Saccharicrinis fermentans DSM 9555 = JCM 21142: one gene and its partner. The protein of the gene in region 2 interacts with the protein of the main gene of each other region in a pairwise test. Links are inferred from orthologs where the notes say so. Each region holds a gene or a part of one and is shown on either strand. Other genes may lie near its edges. The genes, in order: ndk and ung.

Region 1 (6,473 bases), 4.2 Mb from region 2 along the record:
CCGGGAGGTTTATTGTTTAAAGCAGGAAAATGTATTAAAGCTTGGTAATATACTTTCTAATGCGTTTTTTTTGCTTTTAACGCTTTATGAGATCTTTGGCCTTCCGATGTTATGTCAGTCTTAAAATAAATAATGCTATTCATTGAGAGGTAATTCAATGGTAAAGGTAGAGCCTTTCTGAATAGCTGATTCCAAAGATATCTCTCCACCCATTATCTCTAATAAACCTTTGCAAATAGCCAATCCCAATCCCGTACCCTTGGTTTTGTTACTCATTTGTTGGTCTCCCTGGCTAAATCGCTCAAATATTGTGTGATGCATATTTTGAGGAATGCCAATGCCGGTATCAGAAACGCGCACAATCAGTTTTCTATTTTTTAATAGACAGCTAATGGTAATATTTCCTTTTTCTGTAAACTTAATGGCATTGGAAACCAAGTTGCCCAATATCTGAAATAATTTGGTGTAATCTTGATGGATAGCGTAGTTTTCGCAATCAAATTGGGGATTTATGAGAATGTTAATCTGTTTCTCTTTTGCTTCGCCTTCGTATAATTCAACAATTTTATGAATCAATTCCAAGATATAAACATTCGTTTTTCTTAGTTCGATTTGACCGGCTTCTATTTTAGAGATATCGATTATATCGTTTACAATTTCTAGTAATTGTTTGCCACTATTATTTATAATACGGGTGTAATGAGCTCTGTCTTTTTCATTTAGGTCCGGATTGTTTAGTAGTTCGCTAAATCCAATTATACCATTCATGGGAGTTCTGATCTCGTGGCTCATGTTGGCCAGGAAAGCACTTTTTAATCGGTCTGATTCTTCGGCCTTTTCTTTGGCAATAAGTAGTTCTTTTTCGACTTCCTTTAGTTCAGTAATATCTTCATAAGTTCCCAAAACCCCAATCACCTTTCCCGAATCTTCGGTAAGGGGTATTTTGTTGGTTCTAACCCATCTGGTTGTTCCATTATTTAGTATCTGAGGTTCTTCATAATTTAGTTTAGCCTCGCCAGAAACCATCACTGCTTTATCATCTTTCTGATATTTTTTCCCTATCTCTTTTCTAAATAGCTCATGATCGTATCTACCTATTACTTCCTTATAAGAACTTCTTCCTGCATCTTTGGCAAAGTTAATGTTACAGCCGATGTATTTCGATTGGGTATTCTTCCAGAAAACACGGGCTGGTATATGATCAAGTACCATGTGGAGTAATTGATTACTTTCTTTGAGTTCTTTTTCTTTTTGTATTAGTTTTAGGTTGGTTTCATATATGTAATCAAAACTCTCCGAAAGTTGCTCGTTGGTAGCAGTGAGTTCCTCGTTTTGCGCCTGAATCTCTTCGTTTTGTGCTTGTATTTCTTCTGTTTGCTCCCTGATCTTTTGCTCAGCTAACAGTTGTAGGGTGATGTCGTGAAATAATAGTGTTACAAAGTTATCACCAGAGGAGAGTAGCTGTACGTTCACGTACTTATTGATATGCGGTAGGTGAATTTGTATGCTTTCATCTGTGTTTGATTCAATCACGTGGTCAACTAAGGGGCCAATTTCAGTGGTTAGTTTTGGTAGCGCCTCATTTAGCATGTTCCCTTTTAGTTGCGACGAAGAATCAAAAATGGAATAAATATACTCATTGAGCTCAAAAATGTAATAAAAATTGGTTGCATTGACATTCTTAATGATCTTCACCTGCATGTAACCTGTTTTCATATGGTTAAACACAGATAAATGATGCTTTTTTAAACATTCAAGCTGTTGTAATTCATGATTAGAATTTGTATCTGACATTGCAAGGGCGTTTTTAAAAGCAGTGAATGTAATAATTTTAATTTATAAAATTAAAAAATGAGGGTATGGCGTGTGAAATTATAAGATTTTAACGTGTGGGGTGTAAGCACGTTGGTTTGTATGGGTATATTGTGGATGGGGACGAATAGGGGGCAATATAAAAGAGGGGTATTTGTTTGAAGCAAATATGTTTGTAATGATTGATCTTTTATAATATGGTTTATTTTTTAGCTGAAGGCATCTTTGAACAGGTTCTTATGTAAATTTCCATAAGAGCCTGTTCCTTATCTAATATATAAAATAGCCGGGAAGGATGCATACAAGTATAGGTAATTAGTCTTTGCAAGAAAACTCCAAATACTGCGTTATTCTCATTTTTGAAACAGTCATTTACAATCAGTAAACTCCTTGGTTTCAAAAATATCGAAAGCCTTGTCTTTGAAGCTTTCATATGATTATAATTTGTCTTTCAATGGTCATATGGAACTCCCGATGAATTTTAATCATTCTTCTGTGTGTATTTTAGAATGCTAAAATTCATGTTCGTTTCTTATCAAAGACTGAAAAAACGGTCGTTTTCTTGCAGCCACTAATTAGGCGCATGCTATGGTCTGATATTCCCTTAGCATTACCTTTGTCTTGTATTGCTTTTGTATTACTATAATCTTTCGCGTTTACTAAAGAAAAAATCACATTCTCGGTCTGCACTTTCGTCACTATCTGAACCGTGAATTGCATTTTGCGTTTTGCTTGTTGCAAACATCTTACGTATGGTACCTTCTTTTGCGTTATTGGGATCGGTTGCTCCAATCAAAAAACGAAAATCAGCAACCGCATTTTCTTTCTCCAAAATAGCTGCGGTAATAGGTCCGGACGACATAAAATCAGTTAAATCATCAAAAAAAGGTTTGCCTTTATGTTCTTGGTAGAATGCTTCAGCTTCGTGTTTGTCAAGCTTTAATGTTTTTATGGCTGCAAATCGGTAACCTGATTCTTCAATTTTGTGCAAGATAGCTCCTAGATTTCCGTTTTTTACTGCGTAGGGTTTGATGATTGTAAGTGTTTTATTTCCTGCCATAGCTTCTTTTTTAATGATTGATATAAAAAGTTGTTAAGGTATATGCTTGATGGTTACGCCCATTTGACTAATAGAAGTTCATTAACCACCTATTGGCATTTAATATTAGTAATAATTTGTAGTTAGACAAAATTCGATGGAGCTTATTTTTGATCTAATTTGTACGTTAGGATGTATTGGTTAAAAAATCATAGCGGGTGGTTTGATAGAATACCGCGGACTTTATATTGTTATCAGATAGTATTATTTATCTTTGAAGCTAGAAAATATGAATATGATAGATACTATAGATACGTCTTCTTTAAAGACGACCATTCAAAATGCTGCGCATATTGTTATTATACCACATTTGAATCCGGATGGTGATGCCATGGGGTCCTCTTTGGGTATTTTCCATGTATTGAAAAATATAGGCAAAAAGGTGCATGTGGTTTCACCGTCCGCCTATCCTAAATTTTTGTCCTGGATGAAGGGTGCGGATGAGGCTGTTAATTTCGAAGAAAAGCCACAAGAGGCAATAGAAATATTGCATGATGCAGATCTGCTTGTGTTTGTTGATTTTAATTGCTTGAAACGCACGGGGAAGCTGGAAGAGGAAATAAGAAAACTGGATGTGTCCAAAATTATGATTGATCATCATCCATACCCTGACCCAATCGCGGAAGTCATGATCTCGGTTCCTTCGTCATCATCTACCTGCGAATTAGCCTACCAAACACTTAGTAGCTTGGGGTGGAATGATTTTGTAGACAGTTGTGCAGCAGAATGTTTTTATACAGGTATTATGACAGATACCGGGTCTTTGAGTTATAATTCATCTAATCCAGAGACCTATCGAATGGTTGCTGGTTTGTTGGAAAAGAATATTGACAAAGATAAAATTCATCAGTTGGTTTTTCATAGTAATTCTTTTTCAAGGATGAAATTATTGGGGCATGTTTTAGGTAGTAAATTGGTTTTGATGCCTGAACAAGAAGCAGCTTATATGTGTTTGAGTAGTAAAGAACTGGAAGCCTATGATTTTCAGCCGGGGGACACCGAAGGTTTTGTAAATTACCCCTTGGGTATTGCAGGAATCAATGTCTCTGCTTTTTTTATGGAAAAAGAAGGGAAGGTAAAATGTTCCTTCCGTTCAAGAGGCGATTTTCCTGTGAATCTGTTTTCTGAGTCTCATTTCTCTGGAGGTGGTCACCGTAATGCAGCAGGAGGAGAGTCTGTATTATCTTTGGAGTTAACTGTTGATAAGTTTAAAACTGAACTACCTGTGTTTTATGAGAAATTTAAAAAAAATGAATTATAAAAGCGTAAGTATTGTTGCTCTGTCGTTACTTATTATGGGTGGATGTAAGTTGCAAAGTAGTGATAAACCATTAAAACGTAAAGTAACTGCTGAGGAGCTTATCTCGGTGAATAGATATATGGTGGAACAGGACGCTTCGGCCATTAAAGAATACGTGGAAAGAAACGATTATCATATGTTGGAAACTCAGACTGGCCTTTGGTATCAAATTGAAGAGATGGGGGAAGGTGAGTTGGTACAGAAAGGGGACGTGGTTAAAATTGCCTATGATGTTTCCCTATTGGATGGAACGCATTGTTATTCGTCAGATTCATTGGGTTATAAATCTTTTAAGGTTGGTCAAGGAGGTGTTGAGTCTGGTTTAGAGGAAGGGATCTTATTGCTGCGTAAGGGAGCTAAGGCAACTTTTATTATGCCTCCACATAGGGCACATGGTTTAGTGGGCGATGATGATAAAGTGCCAGGAAGATCTACTCTTTTATATAAAGTTGAGTTGGTCGATCTGAAACGAGCCATGGGAATGGATTCACACACGGGGGGATGATTAATTATGGCGAGTTTCGTATGACCATTGAAAGAAAAATATAATCATATAAAAAGGCATTCGTAACTTTTATCTTGCAAAAATGCTAAGTAGATCGCTTAAAATGGAAAATATCCTTTAGGTGAGAGATCTTGAATATGGATTTTTATTGTTGGGAACTTCTATGTTTTACTTGTATTTGTCTTCAAAATTTAACATCAACATCCTTAACTTCAAGTTCTTATCCTGTACTGTATATGAATGCGAGTTATCATAAAAAAGCCACTGACCAAACAAATGGGCAGTGGCTTTACCTTATAAATTAATTCGTATATTAACCCTGAACTAAGTCAAGTACTTTGGTGTCTGCAGCAACAGTATCACCCACTTCAACAAATATTTCGTTAACCGTACCGGCAAAGTCAGATGAAATACTGTTTTCCATTTTCATGGCCTCAAGAATAACAACAACTTGACCTTTGTTTACCTGATCGCCTGGTTTTACTTGTATATCAAGGATTTTGCCTGGCATTGGCACTGTAACCGCTTTTGTTGGACCTGTAGCTTTAGGAGCTGCTTTAGGGGCCGCTTTTTCTGTACTGGTAGCAGGGGACACAGGCTGATCCACAACATTCATAATGGCAGTGTCAGCAGCAACGGTCTCGCCTTCTTCTACTATTAGAGAGTTTACATATCCAGCATAGTTTGAGGTGATGCTGTTTTCCATCTTCATAGCTTCCAATATGGCAACAGGCTGATCTTTCTCGATTTTGTCACCTTGTTTTACAAGATATTGTAGAACTTTACCAGGCATCGGAACAGTAATCGATTTCGCAGGTCTTGTTGCTTTTTGTGCAGCTTTCGCTGTTTCATTTGGAGTAGTAGAAGTGGCAGATGGAGTTACAGGTTCGCTTACGATATCCATAATGGCAGTGTCGGCTGCGACAGTTTCACCTTCGTCTACAAGCAGAGAATTTACATAGCCAGCATAATTGGATGTAATACTATTTTCCATTTTCATAGCTTCTAAAATAGCTATTGGCTGATCTTTTTCTACTTTGTCACCTGGTTTTACAAGATATTGTAAAATTCTGCCTGGCATTGGAACAGTAATTTTTTTACCGCTTACTTTTTTTACTGCTTTGGGAGCTTCAGAGCTAGCTTCTTTTGTTGCTGGATTGTTGGCTTGTTTGGCTTCCCATGCAGCTTTCTTAACACCTTTCAGGTAGTTTTTGGCTACCATTGGGAATAATTCAAGCAATAACACTTCTTCTTCGTTTTCGGCTAGTTTAACGCCTCCAAATTCATCTAATACAGGGTTTGGCTGCATTTTATAAGTAGAAGTATCAAACGGACGTTCATCTTTGTGTCCACATATTTTTTCACGGAAGTCTGGATCCACAGGAATAGGTGTTTCACCATACTCACCTTTAACCAGACTAATAAACTGGTTAGATACGTTGGTATACATCGCACTTCCTTTTTTAGTGTCCATGGCACAGTTTACTGCCTGAGCACCTACGATCTGACTAGTGGGAGTTACCAATGGAGGTAAACCTGCGTCTAAACGTACTTGAGGAATCAGTTTCATGGCGTCTTCCAGAATATCTTCTGATTTAAGAGCCTTCAACTGTGCAACCATGTTGGTATACATTCCTCCAGGTATCTGCGCATTTTTAACCAATTCATTTGGTTTAGGGAAATTAAAATAAGCTTCAATGGCATGGCAAGAACGTACTAATTCTTGTTCATCACCTTCTTTGGCATTTTTAATCGCC
Region 2 (6,581 bases):
CAAACTTACAACTAATATTTTAGTTCTACAATTTTTTAAACTAAAATTTCAGTTTGTGTAGGATGGGGAGGGGCAAAAAAAAGCCATACCTTTTTTAGGTATGGCTTTTATGTAAGGGATATTTTTATTACAGTCCTTCAGCTGTATGATATACGTTGGTTACATCATCGTCTTCATCAAATTTACCCAACATTTTTTCAAACACAGCCACCTCTTCTTCGCTTAGCTTTTTTGTTGTAGTAGGGAAGCGTTCGAATTCAGAGCTTATAATTTCGAAGTCATTTTCTTCTAAGAAACTTTGGATGGATCCATAGCTCTCAAATTCGCCATAAATAATTATTTTACCGTCCTCTTCAAATATTTCATTGGCACCGGCATCAATCATTTCCAGTTCTAATTCTTCTAGATCGAGCCCTTCTTTTGATTCAACCTTGAAGTGACATTTGCGTTCAAACATATACTCTACACTTCCTGTAGTTCCTAAAGAACCACCTGCCTTACTGAAATAACTGCGTACAGCACCCACTGTTCGGGTATTGTTGTTGGTAGTCGTTTCAACTAAAACGGCGATGCCAAAGGGTCCATATCCTTCATAAACAATTTCTTTCCAGTCGTCTGTATTTTTTTCAGTGGCTTTTTTAATGGCTCTTTCTACATTGTCCTTGGGCATATTAGCAGCCTTGGCATTTTGTATAAGCATTCTCAGGCGTGGGTTAGATTCCGGATCAGGCCCGCTATCCTTTGCTGCCATTGTTATTTGTCGTCCTAGCTTGGTAAATGTTTTAGCCATGCCAGCCCACCGCTTCATTTTGGTGGCTTTTCTGTATTCAAATGCGCGTCCCATTGTTTATATTTTATTTCTGCCTTTAACTTTTTTGCAGGACAAATCTATAATTCCTACGCTAGAAAATCAAACTTAACATGTGTAATTCAACATAGATAGAAATAAAATTGTATGTTAGAGCTTTTGTTTAATATAGATTATTGGCAATGAATGAATGTCATTAGATGGTTTTTTAAGTGTGAGAATGTGGCGTTTGAAAGTCTTTTTAGGTGTTAAATTGAAAGTAATGAATAAAAGATTAAAATGGTTTCCATTGTTTAGTACCAATTTTATGGGTGTATTAAATGATAATTTATTGAAAACACTTATTGGTTTTGTATGTGTGTCATGGCTCAGTCCAGACAGCAAGGCGACCTTGGTTTCTGTTGCTGCTGCTTTGTTGGTGCTACCCTATATTTTTTTATCACCATGGGCAGGAAAGCTCGCCAAAGAATATCCCAAAGCTAAAATTATTCAGTGGGCAAAGTTGTCAGAGATTCCCATTATGGTGATTGCAGCATTAGGCTTTATGCTGAGTAACATTTATGTGGTGATGATCAGTATGTTTTTAATGGGCTTGCAGAGTTGCCTTTATTCACCTAGTAAGTACGGTATTATTCGTGATATTGGGGGTAGAGGTGGTATTTCCTTTGGTACGGGAGCTATGGAAATGATTACTTTTGTGGCGGTTTTGTTAGGGACTTTCTTGGGAGGTTTTATTTCTGATTTAGATCGTTATTTTTCTAAACCCATATATGTCCTTTTGGTGTTGTGTGCTGTGCTTATATTGTTGGCAGTGGTAGGATGGTTCGCTAGTTTAGGCATTCATCCGCAAGAAACAGCTCCGGAAGATGACTCTGATGATACCTTAAATCCCTTTTTGTTTCCGGTGAAATGGTATCGGTGGAGTAAGCAAATTTCAGGATTAAATTATACTGTTTTGGGCTTGTCTATGTTTTGGTTGATAGGTTCTATGGTGCAGATGAATCTTTATATTTATTGTGAAGATTTTCTAAATTTGTCTAATACTGCTACGGGATTTATCATGGCTTTGGTGGCTGTCGGTATTGGTGTGGGGTGCTATGTTGCCGGAGTTATATCGAACCATCAAGTGAAAACAAAACTGGTGACCATCGGGGGAGTGGGTATGACCATTGCTATGTTGGGGATTTTTGTAATGAAACCGGATGTTACTGTTTTTACTATTCTGATTGTTGTTTTTGCATTTTTTGCCGGATTGTTTAAAATACCTCTAAATGCTTTTATGCAAGATAGGGTTAAAGGAAGGGAACTTGGACCTGTGCTGGCTTATAATAATCAAATGGTATTTGTTGCTATTTTGTTTTCAGCTGGTATTTTTTCTGTGATTGAAGGACAATTTGATGCAGCCATGGTTTTTGTGGCTATTTTGTTTATAACAATTTTAACTACCATTATTGCATTTTTAAAAATACCAGGAGCAGGTATGCGCGCCTGAGTGTTATTTACAATTGTCAAAATGGTAGTGTACGGTGTTATTTTTGTTTTTTGAATTATGTAAGCAACGAATATACTTATGAAAGAAAAACATCCGATAGTCAAGGCAATGGCTCAATTTATTTTTTGGTTGGGACGACTTATGTTGTCGTTACGATACAGGGTGAGGTTGTTGAATATGGATATGGTAGATAAAGACAAGCCTGTGTTGTTTTTACCTAATCATCAGGCGGTGGTTGATCCTATGCTGTTGGTCAGTTTTGTGTATCCGCATAAAAATATTGTGCCTGTGGTGACGGCAACTTATTATGATTTGCCTATTATTAATAAGTTCTTTAAAAAATGGGGCGCCGTTCGAGTAAGCGATCTTGGGGCAGGAAGCAGGAATCTTCATGTTTTAAATGATATAACCCAATCGGCAATGCTTGCCTTTGACTCTAAACGCAGTCTGGTGATTTATCCTTCAGGACAGATTGCTTCTCAGGGATTTGAGAGAATTCTTAATAAAAAGGCGGCCTATGAAATTGTTAAAGACTTGCCTGAGGATGTTCAAATTGTGGGGGTTAGGATTAATGGCCTGTGGGGAAGTATGTGGTCTAAGGCATGGACAGGTAAATCGCCTGATTTTGTTTCTTCCATAGGGAAAGGCATCGGGTATGCACTGGCTAACTTATTGTTTTTTTGTCCTAAACGGCATGTTTCCATGGTGTTTGAGGATATTACTTCAGAATGTAGACAGAGGGCAGTGGGTACAGACCGGAAAATATTTAATGATTATCTGGAAGGTTTTTATAATGTGAATGGGGAAGAATCACCCACATTTGTGAAGCATTATTTTTTTACCAGATAATTTCTTGTAAGCCTTTGCTCCTTAAGTAGGCATTTGTTTTACTAAAATGCTTGTTGCCTATAAAGCCACGGTGGGCAGACAAGGGAGAAGGATGTGCGGATGTTAAAATGTAATGTTTTGTAGGGTTAATGTAGGCCGATTTCTTGCCGGCATAGGCACCCCATAGAATAAAAACTAGGTTTTCTTTTTCTTGGGCCAATAATTTTATGACGCTATCGGTAAATTTTTCCCAGCCTTGTTTTTGGTGCGATCCGGCTTGGTGGGCTCTGACTGTTAATGTGGCATTTAGAAGTAATACGCCTTGTTTGGCCCATCGTTCCAAATTTCCACTGGAAGGAGGAGGGGTGCCGTAGTCGTTTTTTATTTCTTTAAATATGTTTACCAATGATGGAGGTGTTTTAACGCCCTCGTTAACTGAAAAGCAGAGGCCGTGTGCCTGATTTTCACCATGGTAAGGATCCTGGCCTAATATGACCACTCTGGTCTTGTTGAGTGGGCATAAGTTAAAAGCATTGAATATTTTAGTTGCAGGTGGGAAGATAGTTTGTTTGTCATATTCTTCTCTGACAAATTTACTGAGATTGATAAAATAGGCTTTGTTAAATTCTTCTTTTAACAGATTTTTCCAACCTGCTTCTATTTTTACTTCCATGGGACTCGTTTTTTTACAAAAAAAATAAAAAATGATGAGAAATGCCATTAGTATTTAATTACTTTACATGTTAAACGAAGTTTAAGTCATTTTACCAGATGTATTATAGGGTGTGTTCATGATAAAGTATTTTTGTTTTCTATTTTTATTGTTTTTCTCCACTGTATCTACTATTAATGCAATGGACAGGTATGCTGAACTGGATAGGCTGATAGAAAATGAAAATTTCTTTAATGGCAAGAAGGAACGAAGGTTAGATTCGCTTAAGTCAGAAATTTTGGAGAGACAGGTCAAGGGAAAGGAATGGGAATGCTACCAACTTTATAAAAAGGTGGCGGATGAATATGCTACTTATGTTTTTGATTCGGCCATGTTTTATTTTCGAGGTGCCATCGATTTAGCTTATCGCATGAATCATCAAAAGGCTATTGCCCAGTGTCAGTCGAGCTTTGGTCACTTGTTGGTTTCGGTAGGATACTATAAGGAGGCCATTGATACCTTAAATAAGGTCAGTGTTGATCAGTTACCAGAGGGAGAGCGTCAGGATTATTTTAGTTATAAAGTGAGAGCTTATTATGATTTGGCGGATTATATCAATGATGATTTTTATTCCCCTGTTTATAGGGAAATAGCAGAGGGTTATGTGGATTCGGTTTTAGAATATCGGATGCCAAACTCTGTTCAGCCTTTGATAACCAAAGCTTTGAGGTTTTTAGCTAAGTGGCAGCCCGATTCTGCAGCCTACTATTATACCATGGCCGGGAGAATGCCGCTAAGCATGCACGAGCAGGCTGTAGTTCATTCCTGTCTGGGATATATTTGTATAAGGCAAGGAAAAGATGCTTTGGGAAAAGAGCATCTAATAAAGTCGACCATGGCTGATATTAAAACGGCCACCAAAGAAGCCATATCATTAATGGTGTTGGCCGATTTTCTAATGGAGCATGGCGAAATAGAACGTGCTTATGAATACATTCAAAAGGCAAAGGAGGATGCTGCATTCTTTGGGTCTAAGCAAAGAATGTTACAGGTTGCTGAAATATTTCCGGTCATTGAAGTGGCTAGGTTGTTACAGGAGGAAAAAAAACGACAAAAGGCGGTCAGGTACATTTGGATTGTTTCCGCCTTGGTTATTGTTGTGTTGATTTTTTTATTGTTTGTCTATCGTCAATTGTTTAATCTCCGAAAAATATGGATGGTGATCCAACAAAATAATAAGGAGCTAAAGGTTTTGAATGTTCGACTTAAGGAGGCCAATAAAATAAAGGAGCGGTATATTGGTCACTTTTTTAATATGGGATCGCTGTTTGTTGGTAAGTTGGAAGATGTTTCCAAGTCCTTAAATACCTTACTGGTTTCAAATGATCCCCATAAACTTAAAGCCATACTAAAAACAATTAACCCCAAAAAAGAGCGAGATGAACTGTTTCATAACTTTGATGAGGTCTTTTTAAAACTCTTTCCCTCTTTTATTCAGGAGGTGAATGAATTGGTAGAAGCCAAAAATAACTATGTTTTACGATCCGGCCAGCTCCTAAATACTGAATTAAGAATTTTGGCTTTGATCCGGCTTGGGGTCGAGGACAATGAAACCATGTCGCAAGTACTTGGTGTATCCATCAATACCATCTATACTTATAAAACCAAAGCGAGAAATAAGTCTGCCCTCTCTGCTGAATTGTTTTTCGAAAGACTTAAGGCTATCAAATCTGATCGCTAATACCTCCTTGGGATTATTCCTGTTTGTCAATTTCAACATCTCAATCCGTGTTTTTGCTAGGATGACATACTAGAATTATTGTAATATGTTTTGTTGTACATTCCTGACACTTGTTATATAGTGGCTGCAAGAAAACTACTGTTTTTTCTGTCTTTGATAAGAAAGCTTCAAAGACAAGGCTTTCGATATTTTTGAAACCAAGGAGTTTACTGATTGTAAATGACTGTTTCAAAAATGAGAATAACGCAGTATTTGGAGTTTTCTTGCAAAGACTATATATGACAAGTGTCAGGAATGTAGCTGTGGTGTGATTTGTGTTAAAATATGTAATGATTTTGTTTGGTATTTATTATGCAAATAATAGTATAAAAAATAAGGGGTATGGTTCTGAGAAAATACAAACTGATACGAAATGGATCTAAAAAATAGAGGTCTATTTTGTTTCCATTGAAAAATATTGTATTTTTGATTTTGGATTATGACGATTTGAGTATAATAGATTATTATTTGAATGTATCTGTAAGTTTTAATTATTAAAAAATAATCCTAAAAAGTAGATGAATTATTAATTGCAATAAATATTGGCTATTTGTGTAAGAAGAGTGTTCCCCCACTGGTGTAAGTAGCTAACCTTTAAAGTAAAATAATTGAAAATAATCAACAAAAACCGTTTAATCGATGCGTGATGAGAATGAAGATACTTAAGTAATAGATTGGTCGTTTATGGAATGAACAGTCCATTGCTTTTTCTATGTAAAATAGATTTTTAGAAAAATAGCAATAGAGTATTTTATTACTATTTCAAAAATTGCATTGTCTTTTTTAAATATACATTTATTAATTTAACCTTTTGTTTTATGCGGAAATTAGCATTATTTCTGTCTATGGTTCTTTTTTTAGGCCTACAGACTTTAAATGCCCAAACAAAAGCTATTTCCGGAAAAGTTGTCGACAATTACGGCGACCCGATTCCGGGAGTATCTATTATTGTTAAGGGAACAACCTCAGGGACAGTTTCTCGTCCAGATGGATCTTACTTATTGAATGTGCCTCAGGATGC

Evidence for each region.
Region 1: the proteins of ung (region 2) and ndk interact in binary tests that used the Escherichia coli proteins (3 or more experiments, as listed by UniProt). The link is inferred for Saccharicrinis fermentans DSM 9555 = JCM 21142 from one-to-one orthologs.

What each region holds. Positions count from the first base shown.
Region 1 is NZ_KI912107.1:766,642-773,114, forward strand. The notes cover bases 1,163-3,928. They hold ndk (nucleoside-diphosphate kinase), read right to left. Parts: upstream 2,873-3,928; coding sequence 2,453-2,872; downstream 1,163-2,452. Other genes in these bases: CYTFE_RS28305 (ATP-binding protein), read right to left, coding at 1,163-1,794; CYTFE_RS0103340 (DHH family phosphoesterase), read left to right, coding at 3,147-3,928. Outside these bases: more of CYTFE_RS28305, read right to left, coding at 136-1,162; more of CYTFE_RS0103340, read left to right, coding at 3,929-4,172; CYTFE_RS24785 (FKBP-type peptidyl-prolyl cis-trans isomerase), read left to right, coding at 4,162-4,716; CYTFE_RS24790 (biotin/lipoyl-containing protein), read right to left, coding at 5,030-6,473. UniProt on the Escherichia coli protein: Major role in the synthesis of nucleoside triphosphates other than ATP. The ATP gamma phosphate is transferred to the NDP beta phosphate via a ping-pong mechanism, using a phosphorylated active-site intermediate.
Region 2 is NZ_KI912107.1:4,983,827-4,990,407, forward strand. What follows is about bases 1,971-4,844. They hold ung (uracil-DNA glycosylase), read right to left. Parts: upstream 3,802-4,844; coding sequence 3,139-3,801; downstream 1,971-3,138. Other genes in these bases: CYTFE_RS0120600 (MFS transporter), read left to right, coding at 1,971-2,300; CYTFE_RS0120605 (lysophospholipid acyltransferase family protein), read left to right, coding at 2,379-3,149; CYTFE_RS0120615 (DUF6377 domain-containing protein), read left to right, coding at 3,920-4,844. Outside these bases: CYTFE_RS0120595 (YebC/PmpR family DNA-binding transcriptional regulator), read right to left, coding at 128-844; more of CYTFE_RS0120600, read left to right, coding at 1,071-1,970; more of CYTFE_RS0120615, read left to right, coding at 4,845-5,521; CYTFE_RS0120620 (SusC/RagA family TonB-linked outer membrane protein), read left to right, coding at 6,379-6,581. UniProt on the Escherichia coli protein: Excises uracil residues from the DNA which can arise as a result of misincorporation of dUMP residues by DNA polymerase or due to deamination of cytosine.